DNA from 2 places in the Streptomyces sp. NBC_01635 genome. Region 1 is predicted to be linked to the other one. Evidence: predicted binding sites of a transcription regulator. Region 1 holds the regulator's gene; the other holds the start of a gene.
What was found. Region 1 encodes HspR, which represses chaperone genes until heat shock. Its sites were predicted from a motif close to TTGAGNNNNNNNNNCTCAA; they were not measured.
Positions count from the first base shown of each region.

Region 2: lon (endopeptidase La) is a predicted target of HspR. The motif match lies at 3,099-3,117, and genes of this name have one in related genera.

Region 1 is NZ_CP109277.1:4,812,707-4,819,250, forward strand. It holds gene dnaK (molecular chaperone DnaK) at 1-1,556, shown strand, start outside; gene grpE (nucleotide exchange factor GrpE) at 1,553-2,224, shown strand; gene dnaJ (molecular chaperone DnaJ) at 2,300-3,493, shown strand; gene OHB56_RS22445 (heat shock protein transcriptional repressor HspR) at 3,499-3,951, shown strand; gene OHB56_RS22450 (substrate-binding domain-containing protein) at 4,396-5,502, shown strand; gene OHB56_RS22455 (LuxR C-terminal-related transcriptional regulator) at 5,833-6,544, shown strand, end outside.
Region 2 is NZ_CP109277.1:6,119,584-6,126,127, reverse strand. It holds partial or broken gene OHB56_RS28580 (GH25 family lysozyme) at 112-529, shown strand; gene lon (endopeptidase La) at 623-3,076, opposite strand; gene OHB56_RS28570 (spermidine synthase) at 3,325-4,029, shown strand; gene OHB56_RS28565 (response regulator transcription factor) at 4,153-4,893, shown strand; gene OHB56_RS28560 (ATP-binding protein) at 4,890-6,002, shown strand; gene OHB56_RS28555 (multifunctional oxoglutarate decarboxylase/oxoglutarate dehydrogenase thiamine pyrophosphate-binding subunit/dihydrolipoyllysine-residue succinyltransferase subunit) at 6,306-6,544, shown strand, end outside.

The DNA.
Region 1 (6,544 bases):
TCCAGAAGCTGAAGCGGGACGCCGAGGCGTACCTGGGCGAGAAGGTGACCGACGCGGTCATCACCGTCCCGGCGTACTTCAACGACGCGGAGCGCCAGGCGACCAAGGAGGCCGGCGAGATCGCGGGCCTGAACGTGCTGCGCATCGTCAACGAGCCGACGGCCGCCGCCCTGGCGTACGGCCTCGACAAGGACGAGCAGGTCATCCTGGTCTTCGACCTCGGTGGCGGTACGTTCGACGTCTCGCTGCTGGAGATCGGCGACGGCGTCGTCGAGGTGAAGGCCACCAACGGTGACAACAACCTCGGTGGTGACGACTGGGACCAGCGCGTCGTCGACTACCTGGTCAAGCAGTTCCAGGCCGGGCACGGCGTGGACCTGGGCAAGGACAAGATGGCGCTCCAGCGCCTCCGTGAGGCCGCCGAGAAGGCCAAGATCGAGCTGTCCGCGTCCACCGAGACCACGATCAACCTCCCCTACATCACGGCCTCCGCCGAGGGCCCCCTGCACCTCGACGAGAAGCTGACCCGCGCCCAGTTCCAGCAGCTGACCGCGGACCTGCTGGAGCGCTGCAAGACGCCGTTCAACAACGTCGTCAAGGACGCCGGCATCGCGCTGTCCGAGATCGACCACGTCGTTCTCGTCGGTGGCTCCACCCGTATGCCCGCCGTCGCCGAGCTCGTCAAGGAGATGACCGGCGGCAAGGAGGCCAACAAGGGCGTCAACCCGGACGAGGTCGTCTCGATCGGTGCCGCGCTCCAGGCCGGTGTCCTCAAGGGCGAGGTCAAGGACGTCCTGCTGCTCGACGTCACCCCGCTGTCCCTCGGCATCGAGACCAAGGGCGGCATCATGACCAAGCTGATCGAGCGCAACACCACGATCCCGACCAAGCGCTCCGAGATCTTCACCACGGCCGAGGACAACCAGCCGTCGGTGCAGATCCAGGTCTACCAGGGCGAGCGCGAGATCGCGGCGTACAACAAGAAGCTCGGCATGTTCGAGCTGACCGGTCTGCCGCCGGCGCCGCGCGGCGTCCCGCAGATCGAGGTCTCCTTCGACATCGACGCCAACGGCATCATGCACGTCACGGCGAAGGACCTCGGCACCGGCAAGGAGCAGAAGATGACCGTCACCGGCGGCTCCTCGCTCCCGAAGGACGAGGTCGACCGCATGCGTGAGGAGGCCGAGCGGTACGCGGAGGAGGACCACCAGCGCCGCGAGGCCGCCGAGTCCCGCAACCAGGGCGAGCAGCTCGTCTACCAGACCGAGAAGTTCCTCGCGGACAACGAGGACAAGGTTCCCGGCGAGATCAAGACCGAGGTCGAGGCCGCCGTCGCCGAGCTGAAGGAGAAGCTCAAGGGCGACGACTCCGCCGAGATCCGCACCGCCACGGAGAAGGTCGCGGCCGTCTCCCAGAAGCTGGGCCAGGCCATGTACGCCGACGCGCAGGCCTCCCAGGCCGCGGGCGGCGGGGCCGGCGCCGGTGGGGCCAAGGCGGACGACGATGTGGTCGACGCCGAGATCGTGGACGACGAACGTAAGGACGGTGCGGCGTGACCGAGGAGACCCCGGGCTTCGACGAGCAGTCGCAGCAGCCCGACGTCCCCTCAGGCGTTCCGGCCGACGAGGCCGAGCCGAAGGCCGCCACCCCCTCTGCGGAGGAGGCGGCGGCCCCGGCCGGGGACTCGGGTCCCGACGCCGGGCTGGTGGCGCAGCTGGACCAGGTGCGTACGGCGCTCACCGAGCGCACCGCGGACCTTCAGCGGCTCCAGGCCGAGTACCAGAACTACCGCCGCCGGGTCGAGCGCGACCGGATCGCGGTCAAGGAGGTCGCCGCGGTGAACCTCATGACCGAGCTCCTGCCCGTGCTCGACGACATCGGCCGCGCGCGGGAGCACGGTGAGCTGGTCGGCGGGTTCAAGTCCGTCGCCGAGTCGCTGGAGTCGACCGTGGCGAAGATGGGCCTGCAGCTGTTCGGCAAGGAGGGCGAGCCCTTCGACCCGACGATCCACGAGGCCCTGATGCACTCCTACGCCCCGGACGTCACCGAGACGACGTGCGTGGCGATACTGCAGCCGGGATACCGCATCGGCGAGCGCATCATCCGCCCCGCGCGGGTGGCCGTGGCGGAACCGCAGCCGGGCGCCCAACCGGGCAAGCCGGCCGAGGAGAGCACCGAGGCGGCGGCGGACGACAAGGAGACAGGTGGCCCTCAGGAGGGCTGACGCCTTCGCCGGCGTCCGCGGCACGCCGGCGGAGGCGGGCAGGACGAGCAGGTCAGGAGAGGAGGGACGTCGGGGATGAGTACCAAGGACTTCATCGAGAAGGACTACTACAAGGTCCTCGGCGTCCCTCAGGACGCCACCGAGGCCGAGATCAAGAAGGCGTACCGGAAGCTCGCCCGCGAGTACCACCCGGACGCCAACAAGGGCAACGTCAAGGCGGAGGAGCGGTTCAAGGAGATCTCCGAGGCGAACGACATCCTCGGTGACCCCAAGAAGCGCAAGGAGTACGACGAGGCCCGCTCGCTCTTCGGCAGCGGTGGTTTCCGCGCGGGGCCGGGCGCGGGCGGAGCCGGGTCGTTCAACTTCGACCTGGGTGACCTCTTCGGGGGCGGCCAGGGCGGTGGTCAGGGCGGCCAGGCCGGTGCCGGCGGCTTCGGCGGCGGGATCGGCGACGTCTTCGGCGGGCTGTTCAACCGCGGTGGCACGGGCACCACGCGTACCCAGCCCCGGCGCGGCCAGGACATCGAGTCCGAGGTCACCCTGAGCTTCACCGAGGCGATCGAGGGGGCGACGGTCCCGCTGCGGATGTCCTCCCAGCAGGCCTGCAAGGCCTGTTCGGGAACCGGCGACAAGAACGGCACACCGCGCGTGTGCCCGACCTGCGTCGGCACCGGGCAGGTCGCCCGGGGCAGTGGCGGCGGCTTCTCGCTCACCGACCCGTGCCCCGACTGCAAGGGCCGCGGTCTGACCGCGGAGAACCCCTGCGACATCTGCAAGGGCAGCGGCCGGGCCAAGTCCTCGCGGACGATGCAGGTGCGCATCCCCGCGGGGGTCAGCGACGGTCAGCGGATCCGGCTGCGGGGCAAGGGCGCTCCGGGCGAGCGCGGCGGCCCGGCGGGCGACCTCTACGTGGTCGTGCACGTCGGCAGCCACCCGGTGTTCGGCCGCAAGGACGACAATCTCACCGTCACCGTCCCGGTCACCTACCCGGAGGCGGCGCTCGGCGGGGAGATCCGCGTTCCGACGCTCGGCGGTCCGCCGGTCACGCTGAAGCTGCCCCCGGGGACACCCAACGGGCGGACCATGCGGGCCCGCGGCAAGGGAGCGGTCCGCAAGGACGGCTCGCGCGGTGATCTGCTGGTCACCGTCGAGGTGAGTGTTCCCAAGGACCTGCCGGGGAAGGCTCGTGACGCACTGGAGGCGTATCGCGAGGCGACCGCGGACGACGATCCGCGGGCGGAGTTGTTCCAGGCCGCGAAGGGAGCTTGAGGGCGATGGACGGTCGTCGACGCAATCCGTACGAACTGACGCAGGACACTCCGGTCTATGTCATTTCGGTGGCGGCCCAGCTCTCCGGGCTGCATCCGCAGACGCTGCGTCAGTACGACCGTCTGGGGCTGGTCTCCCCGGACCGCACCGCGGGCCGGGGCCGCCGCTACTCGGCCCGTGACATCGAGCTGCTCCGTCAGGTGCAGCAGCTGTCGCAGACCGAGGGCATCAACCTGGCGGGCATCAAGCGCATCATCGAACTGGAGAACCAGGTCGCCGCGCTGCAGGCCCGGGTGGCGGAGCTGGAGGGCGCCCTGGACGGCGTGGCCGCGACCATGCGGCAGCGCGAGGCGGCGGTGCACGCATCGTACCGCCGGGACCTGGTGCCGTACCAGGAGGTCCAGCAGACCAGCGCGCTGGTGGTGTGGCGGCCCAAGCGCCAGCAGCAGACCGACTGACGGCCGGCACCCGGTCCGGTCGTCGTCGGCCGGCGTGAAAGCGTCGGTCCGGGGCGGCGGTGCGGTGACGGAAGTGTCCCCGTGGGAAGGCTGCGGCCTGACGGAGAAGTTCCGTTTGGCGCAAAAGTGAGGTACTGGGCGAGGCCCGGAGGTTCGTCCGAACCTCCGGGCCCCGTCTGTGCGCGGGCTGTTGACGGTGCGTCAACCGGAGTCCCGAGTGCCCCCGTGTACGCCCCGCGCACGGCTGTGAGCAGCACGTGTATGCGCGTGTAGGAGATATGTGCGATTCTTTCGCCGAGCCCACACGACTTCAGCGCACGGTGCTGTGTTCATCTCGTTAAGTAGTTGGTCTTGACGCCACTGGTCGCTGGAGCGTTGGCTTTTCAGTCACATGGGCCGCAATGTTCTGCCCACGTCCAAAAACGTACTGAAGTGAGCCCTCGCATGCGTCGTATCGCCATATCAGTCGCCGTCACCTCGATGTCCGTCATGCTCGCCGGTTGCGGTGCACTCAACGCGACGGGGAGCAGCGACGGAGCGAGCCCCACCAAGGGGAACGATGTCACCATCGGGCTCCTGCTGCCGGAGACGGCCAACACCCGGTACGAGCAGTTCGACTACCCCATCTTCAAGAAGAAGGTGGAGGAGCTCACCAGCGACAAGGGCAAGGTCGACTACGCCAACGCCGATGCGGACGCGGGCAAGCAGTCGAGCCAGATGCAGCAGATGATCAAGGACAAGGTCGACGTCATCGTGCTGGACGCGGTCGACGCGCACGCCATCGCCGAGGACGTGGAGAAGGCCAAGGACGAGGGCATCCCCGTCATCGCCTACGACCGGCTGGCCGAGGGCCCGATCGACGCGTACATCTCCTTCGACAACGAGCTGGTCGGCGAGGTCCAGGGCCGTACCCTGCTGGAGGCGCTCGGCGGCGACGGCGAGGTCACCAGCAAGATCGTCATGATGAACGGCTCGCCGACCGACCCGAACGCCAAGCAGTTCAAGGCGGGGGCGCTGTCCGAGCTCCAGGACGCGGTGACCATCGCCAAGACCTACGACACCAAGGACTGGAAGCCGGAGAACGCCGAGGCCAACATGGCCGAGGCGATCGCCGAGATCGGCGCGGGCAACATCGCGGCGGTCTACTCCGCCAACGACGGCATGGCGGGCGGCGTCATCAAGGCGCTGAAGGCCGCCGGGGTGACCGAGATGCCCCCGATCACCGGCCAGGACGCCGAACTCGACGGCGTGCAGCGGATCATCCTGGGCGACCAGTTCATGAGCGTCTACAAGTCCTACCCGACCGAGGCCGAGACCGCCGCGGAGATCGCGGTGGCACGGATCCAGGGCAAGGCCATCCAGTTCGACGCGCTGACCGGCGACCGCGTCGACAGCCCCACCGACAAGGACATTCCGGCGAAGCTGGTGCCCGTGGTCGCCCTGACCAAGGAGAACATCGCGGACACGGTCGTCGCGGACGGAATCTACAAGCTGTCGGACATCTGCACGGCCCCCTACAAGGAGGCGTGCGACAAGGCCGGACTGAAGTAAGGCCTGTCCGGCGGCGGGTCTTCGGCCGCCGGACCACGTCGACCGCCTTGTCGACCGCCCTGCCGGGGAGTGCGGACCGCCGCCCTCCCCGGCAGTGTCGTTCCCGCCCGCGCACGTCCCGCGTCCTCGCCCCGCACCCCGCCGTTCTCCCGCCGCTCATGTGGGGCCGACCACCGCCGGTTTGTTGCAATGTGACGAGTCGAGGCAGGGGCATAGAAGGTCATACCGGCGGTTTCCGGCGACCGTGCCGACGGGAGCCGTGTTGCGGAGCCGGGTGGGTCCGCGCATAGTTGCGCATCGGAAAGTGGCTGAACCGGGGGTGGGCGGGCAATGGCCGGGCGCGGGACGGACGAGCATCCACATGGTGCTGACCGACTGTGCGACCTCGGGGATCGCGTGTACTCCCGGGCCGTACGGCGCGGGCGGGTGCCGCGCCGGGACGGGGAACCGGTGCCCTGTCTGCTGGATCTGGCCCTGCTGCACCCGGACCCCGACGACATGGAATGGCTGGTGCCGACCGCCCCGCAGGAGGTCATGACCCGGCTGTTGCGCGGGATGTACGACGAGGTCAGCGCGAGCCAGCGCCGCGTGGGTTCGGCCGTCGAGGCCTTCGAGTGGTACGCCGGCCTCGGCCGCGGGACGCAGTCACCGCAGGCTTTCGCCGCCTCGGCCGGGGAGGGCCCGGCGATCCGGGTGCTGGACGGGGTGGCCCGTATCCAGGCCGCGATGGACGAAGCGACGCAGGCGTGCACCACGGAGGTGCTGACGGTCCAGCCCGGCGGCATCCGGCGCGAGGCGGAGCTGTCGGAGGGCCTGCACCGGGCGACGGCGCTGCGCGGGCGCGGGGTGCGGATGCGGGACCTCTACACGCATGTGGCCCGGCACGGCCAGGGGCTGCACGGGTACCTGGAGCTGATGGGCGCCGCGGTGGAGGCGCGGACGCTGGACGAGGTGACCGAGCGGCTGATCCTCTTCGACCGTACGGTCGCCTTCATCCCCGCCAACGCCGAGCGCTCGATGGCCCTGGAGCTGCGGCATCCGG
Region 2 (6,544 bases), 1.3 Mb from region 1:
TCGCGGTCCTCTCCCTTCCCCTCCCTTCCCCGTACGACTCCCGCGGCCGGGTCGGCCGGGGGCGCCCCCGACGTCCTGCCGCGCGGTTCCGCCCACACGGGCCTGGGCGTCGCCGCCCGGGCCGACCACTTCGCCGACCGCGGCGGCGCCTGGTCGCCCGACGGCAGGACGCTGCCGGGCGTGCTCGACATCGAGTGGAACCCCCTACGGAGACGCCTGTTACGGCACGTCGCGGAGCGCGATGGTCAGCTGGATCCGCGACGTCCCGGACCGGTACCGGGCGCGCACCGGCCGCGACGCCGTGATCCACACGGCGACCAGCCGGTGGCAGCAGCGCACCGGGAACCACGCCGGGTTCGGCACCACCCACCCGCTGCGGGTCGCCCGGTACGCCGCGACCGCGGGCGAGCCGCCCGCGGGCCGGGCGTCCTGCACGAGGTGGCAGTACACCTCCACCGGCCCGGTGGTCGGGGACCACGACCTCTTCAACGGCACCGTCGACCGGGTGCGGGCCCCGGCCCTCGGCTGACGTCGCCGGCCCGCGCCGCCGGCCCCGGCGCCGTGGGGCGGCGGCCGGGATCTCCCTCACGGGATCCCGGCCGCCGCCCGTCCGGTGACGCCGTCACACCGCCACCGGAACCTCCGGCGCCGCGCCGTTCGTCGCCGGCGAGAGCGCCAGCTCCAGGACCTGGCGGACGTCGGTCACGGCGTGGACGTCGAGCCCGTCCAGCACGTGAGCGGGGACGTCGTCCAGGTCGGGCTCGTTGCGCTTGGGGATGATCACGGTGGTGATCCCCGCCCGGTGCGCCGCGAGCAGCTTCTGCTTCACCCCGCCGATCGGCAGCACCCGGCCGGTCAGCGAGACCTCACCGGTCATCGCCACGTCCGTACGGACCAGGCGCCCGGAGAGCAGCGAGGCCAGGGCGGTGGTCATCGTGACGCCGGCGCTCGGGCCGTCCTTGGGCACCGCGCCCGCCGGGAAGTGGATGTGCGCGCCCCGCTCCTTCAGGTCGCCGACCGGAAGCTCCAGTTCGGCGCCGTGGGACCGCAGGAAGCTCAGCGCGATCTGCGCCGACTCCTTCATCACGTCGCCCAGCTGACCGGTCAGGGTCAGTCCGGCGGCGCCCGTCTCCGGGTCGGCCAGGGACGCCTCCACATAGAGGACGTCACCGCCGGCACCGGTCACCGCGAGCCCGGTGGCGACACCGGGGACGGCGGTGCGGCGCTCGGCCGGTTCCTGGGCGGACTCGGGCACGTGGTGCGGCCGTCCGACCAGAGCGCGCAGATCACCGTCGCCGACCGTGAGGGGCAGCTCCCGCTCGCCCAGTTCGTGCTGGGCCGCGACCTTGCGCAGCAGCCTCGCGATGGACCGCTCCAGGGCGCGGACGCCCGCCTCGCGCGTGTACTCGCCGGCCAGCTTGCGCAGCGCGCCCTCGTCGAGGGTGACCTCGTCGGTGGCGAGCCCGGCGCGCTCCAGCTGACGCGGGAGCAGGTGGTCGCGGGCGATGACGACCTTCTCGTCCTCGGTGTAGCCGTCCAGGCGGACGATGTCCATCCGGTCCGCCAGCGCCTCGGGGATGGCCTCCAGGACGTTGGCGGTGGCGAGGAAGACGACGTCCGAGAGGTCCAGCTCGACCTCCAGGTAGTGGTCGCGGAAGGTGTGGTTCTGCGCCGGGTCCAGCACTTCGAGGAGGGCGGCGGACGGGTCGCCCCGGAAGTCCGACCCCACCTTGTCGATCTCGTCGAGCAGCACCACCGGGTTCATCGCCCCGGCCTCCTTGACGGCCCGCACGATCCGGCCGGGCAGCGCGCCGACGTACGTACGCCGGTGGCCGCGGATCTCGGCCTCGTCGCGGACGCCGCCGAGGGCGACCCGGACGAACCTGCGGCCCATCGCGTGGGCGACGGACTCGCCGAGGCTCGTCTTGCCGACGCCGGGCGGACCGACGAGCGCGAGCACGGCACCGCCGCGGCGGCCGCCGACGACCCCGAGCCCGCGCTCGGCACGCCGCTTGCGCACCGCCAGGTACTCGGTGATGCGTTCCTTCACGTCCGTCAGGCCCGCGTGCTCGGCGTCGAGCACGGCCCGGGCGCCCTGGATGTCGTACGCGTCCTCGGTGCGCTCGTTCCACGGCATCTCCAGCACCGTGTCGAGCCAGGTGCGGATCCACGAGCCCTCGGGCGACTGGTCGGAGGAGCGCTCCAGCTTGTCGACCTCCTTGAGCGCGGCCTCACGCACCTTCTCCGGCAGGTCGGCGGCCTCGACGCGGCTCCGGTAGTCGTCGGATTCCTCGCCCTCCTGCTCGCCGTTCAGCTCGCGCAGTTCCTTGCGCACGGCTTCCAGCTGACGGCGCAGCAGGAACTCGCGCTGCTGCTTGTCGACACCGTCCTGGACGTCCTTGGCGATGGACTCTGCGACGTCCTGCTCGGCGAGGTGGTCGCGCAGCTGCTGGGTGGCGAGCTTCAGCCGGGCCACCGGGTCGGCGGTCTCCAGCAGGGCCAGCTTCTGTTCGGTGGACAGGAACGGTGAGTAACCGGAGTTGTCGGCGAGGGCGGAGACGTCGTCGATGGCCTGGACGCGGTCGACGACCTGCCAGGCGCCGCGCTTGCGCAGCCAGGCGGTGGCGAGCGCCTTGTACTCGGTGACCAGCTCGGCCACCTGGCCGGGATAGGGGTCTCCCTTGCCCGGTCGGAGCGGGGACCCCGGGGAACGCTCCGGCACGGTCTCGTCGATCCGGGTGCCCTCCACCCACAGCGCGGCACCCGGCCCGGTCGTCCCGGCGCCGATCCGCACCCGGTCCCGGCCCCGGATCAGGGCGCCCGGGTCTCCGTCGGCCAGCCTGCCGACCTGCTCGACCGTGCCCAGGACGCCGGTGGCGGCGTAGGTCCCGTCGATGCGTGGCACCAGCAGGACTCTGGGCTTCCCGGGCTCCGACGTGGCGGCGGCCTGGGCGGCCTCCACCGCGGCGCGCACCTCGGAATCGCTCAGGTCCAGCGGGACCACCATCCCGGGCAGCACGACCTCGTCGTCGAGCGGCAGCACGGGCAGGGCGAGTGGTGTGGACTCAGCAGCCATGATCTCCCCTTCGGCAGTCAAGTTGAGTTATACCGGCTCAATGCTCCTGAGCCCTTGATTGTTCCCGGCCCGCGGGCGACTGCGTTCGCTCTCAGCGATCATCCGGCGACCGGGGAGCGAAGGGCGCCCCTCCGGACCGCCGGGACCGCCGGGACCGCCGGGAGCCACGGAGGCCGCCGGGGACCGCCCGGGGCGGCCCGGAACGAGGGGGCTCTCCGTCGGACGGGGAGTGCTGCCAGGATGAACGCATGTCCACCCCCTACGACATTCCCGAAGTCCTGGACCGCCGCGAGGGCCCGTACGGGGAGGTGGTGCTCCGCCGGCACGGCAGCCTGCTGCAGATCATCGCGAACGGCTGCTTCCTGATGGACACCTCCGACGGCCGCTCGGAGCGCCTGCTGGTCGACGCCGCCCTGGCCGCGCTCGATGCCGCCGACACCCGCGCGGGGCACGCTCCGCGGCAGGAGCCGCACGTCCTCATCGGCGGACTCGGCGTCGGCTTCTCCCTCGCGCACGCCGCCGCCGCGCCCCGCTGGGGCCGCATCACGGTGGTGGAGCGGGAACCCGCCGTCATCGAGTGGCACCGCGCGGGCCCTCTGGCCGAACTCTCCGCGCGCGCTCTCGCCGACCCCCGCGCGAGGATCGTCGAGGCCGATCTGGTGGCGTACGTCCAGGAGACGTCCGACACGTTCGACATGCTGTGCCTCGACATCGACAACGGCCCCGACTGGACCGTCACCGAGGGCAACGACGGGCTCTACTCCCCCGCCGGACTCCGGGACTGCGCAAGGGTGCTGACCCCCGGCGGAGTGCTCGCGGTGTGGTCCGCCCAGCCGTCCGCGGATTTCGAGGGAACCTTGCGGAATGCCGGATTCCAACAGGTCCGTACCGAAGAGATCCCCGTTGCCCGGGGCGTTCCTGACGTCGTGCACCTCGGCGTCCGCCCTGGATAGCAAAGCCGTGATGACTCCCCGTACGCTGCTGCACGGACGCGGATCATTCAAGCGTCAATCGCAGTCATGCGCAGAAACGGATTCACCCCACGGATTCCGGAAAGCACACTTCAGGGGCGGGCGATGGAGCAGACACACACCTCCCACAACGGCACGGCGGCGACCACTCCGGGCGCACAACGCCGGGTCCTGGTGGTCGAGGACGACGCGACGATCGTGGACGCCATCGCGACCCGCCTTCGCGCCGAGGGATTCCTGGTGCAGACGGCGGGCGACGGTCCGTCCGCCGTCGACACGGCGGAGGCCTGGCAGCCCGACCTGCTGATCCTCGACATCATGCTGCCGGGCTTCGACGGCCTGGAGGTCTGCCGGCGCGTGCAGGCCCAGCGGCCGGTGCCGGTGATGATGCTGACCGCGCGCGACGACGAGACCGACATGCTGGTCGGGCTGGGCGTCGGCGCCGACGACTACATGACCAAGCCGTTCTCCATGCGGGAACTCGCGGCTCGCGTGCATGTGCTGCTGCGCCGCATGGAGCGGGCGGCCCTGGCGGCCTCCACCCCGCGCAGCGGCATCCTGCGCCTGGGCGAACTGGAGATCGACCACGCGCAGCGCAGGGTGCGGGTGCGCAGCGAGGACGTCCATCTGACGCCCACCGAGTTCGACCTCCTGGTGTGCCTGGCGAACACCCCCCGCGCGGTGCTCTCCCGGGAGCAGTTGCTGGCCGAGGTCTGGGACTGGGCGGACGCCTCCGGCACCCGGACCGTCGACAGCCACATCAAGGCGCTGCGCCGGAAGATCGGCGCCGAGCGCATCCGTACCGTGCACGGCGTGGGCTACGCCCTGGAGACGCCGACGCCATGAGCGACGGGCCGGTCGCACGGAGAGGCCCCGGGGACCCTCGTCCATGGGGCGGCGTCCGCCCGTTCTCCATCAAGACCAAGCTGGGTGCGCTGGTCGTCATCTCGGTGCTGATCACCACCGGGCTGTCGATGATCGCGGTGCAGACCAAGACGGAGCTGCGCTTCATCACGGTCTTCTCGATGATCGCCACCCTGCTCATCACCCAGTTCGTGGCGCACTCCCTCACCGCGCCGCTGGACGACATGAACGCGGTGGCCCGGTCCATCTCGCACGGCGACTACACCCGCCGGGTGCGCGAGCACCGCCGGGACGAGCTGGGCGACCTGGCCCAGACCATCAACGTCATGGCCGACGAGCTGGAGGCCCAGGACCATCAGCGCAAGGAGCTGGTGGCCAATGTCTCGCACGAGCTGCGCACCCCCATCGCGGGGCTGCGCGCGGTGCTGGAGAACATCGTCGACGGCGTCACCGAGGCCGATCCCGAGACCATGCGCACGGCGCTGAAGCAGACCGAGCGGCTGGGGCGTCTCGTGGAGACGCTCCTCGACCTGTCCCGTCTGGACAACGGGGTCGTCCCGCTGCGGCGGCAGCGCTTCGAGGTGTGGCCGTATCTGTCCGGTGTGCTCAAGGAGGCCAACATGGTCGCCTCCGCACGCGCGGGCATGACCACCGGCTCCGGCGGCCACACGCGCAAGGACGTCCACCTGAGTCTCGACGTCAGGCCGCCGGAGCTCACCGCGCACGTCGACCCGGAGCGCATCCACCAGGTCGTCGCCAACCTCATCGACAACGCGGTCAAGCACAGCCCCCCGCACGGCCGGGTGACGGTCAAGGCGCGGCCCGGCCCGCAGCCGGACTCGCTCCGGCTGGAGATCCTGGACGAGGGGCCCGGCATTCCGCGGACCGAGTGGCACCGCGTCTTCGAGCGGTTCAACCGCGGCAGCGTCAATCAGCCGCACGGTCCGGGCAGCGACGGGGGCACCGGTCTCGGCCTGGCGATCGCCCGCTGGGCCGTCGATCTCCACGGCGGACGGATCGGGGTGGCCGAATCCGAGCGGGGTTGCCGAATTCTTATCACCCTTCCGGGAGCTTCTCCCTCGTCAGGTTGACGTAGGGTGCGAAACGGAGCCGCAAGATCCATCCGTGTTCGCGCTGATGGACACGTGTGATCGGGCTCGGATGCGCACACAGGCCTGTGGAGCGAGTGCCCCAGGTCGCGGCCGACCTGCCCCCGACGCGCCCCGACAACGCGGAACCACGGTTGTTTCCCGCCATTTCCTGCACCGAAACACCCTCAGAGATGTGACTTACGCGACGTTGAACGGGCCCGGCCTGACCTTCTCGGTCGGGGAGGCGTAGCCTTAATTTCCGCTGTCCATCATCTTGTGAAGCGGAAGAGGGCGGTTGACGCCGTGTCGCCACAGTCCCCCAGTAACTCGAGCATTTCGACCGACACCGACCACGCGGGCAAGAACCCTGCCGCGGCCTTCGGTGCCAACGAATGGCTCGTCGACGAGATCTACCAGCAGTACCTCCAGGACCCGAACTCGGTCGACCGGGCCTGGTGGGACTTCTTCGCCGACTACAAGCCGGGCGCCCCTCAGGCCTCGGCTCCGGTGAACAACGCGGCGACGGGGACCGCTGGCACGAC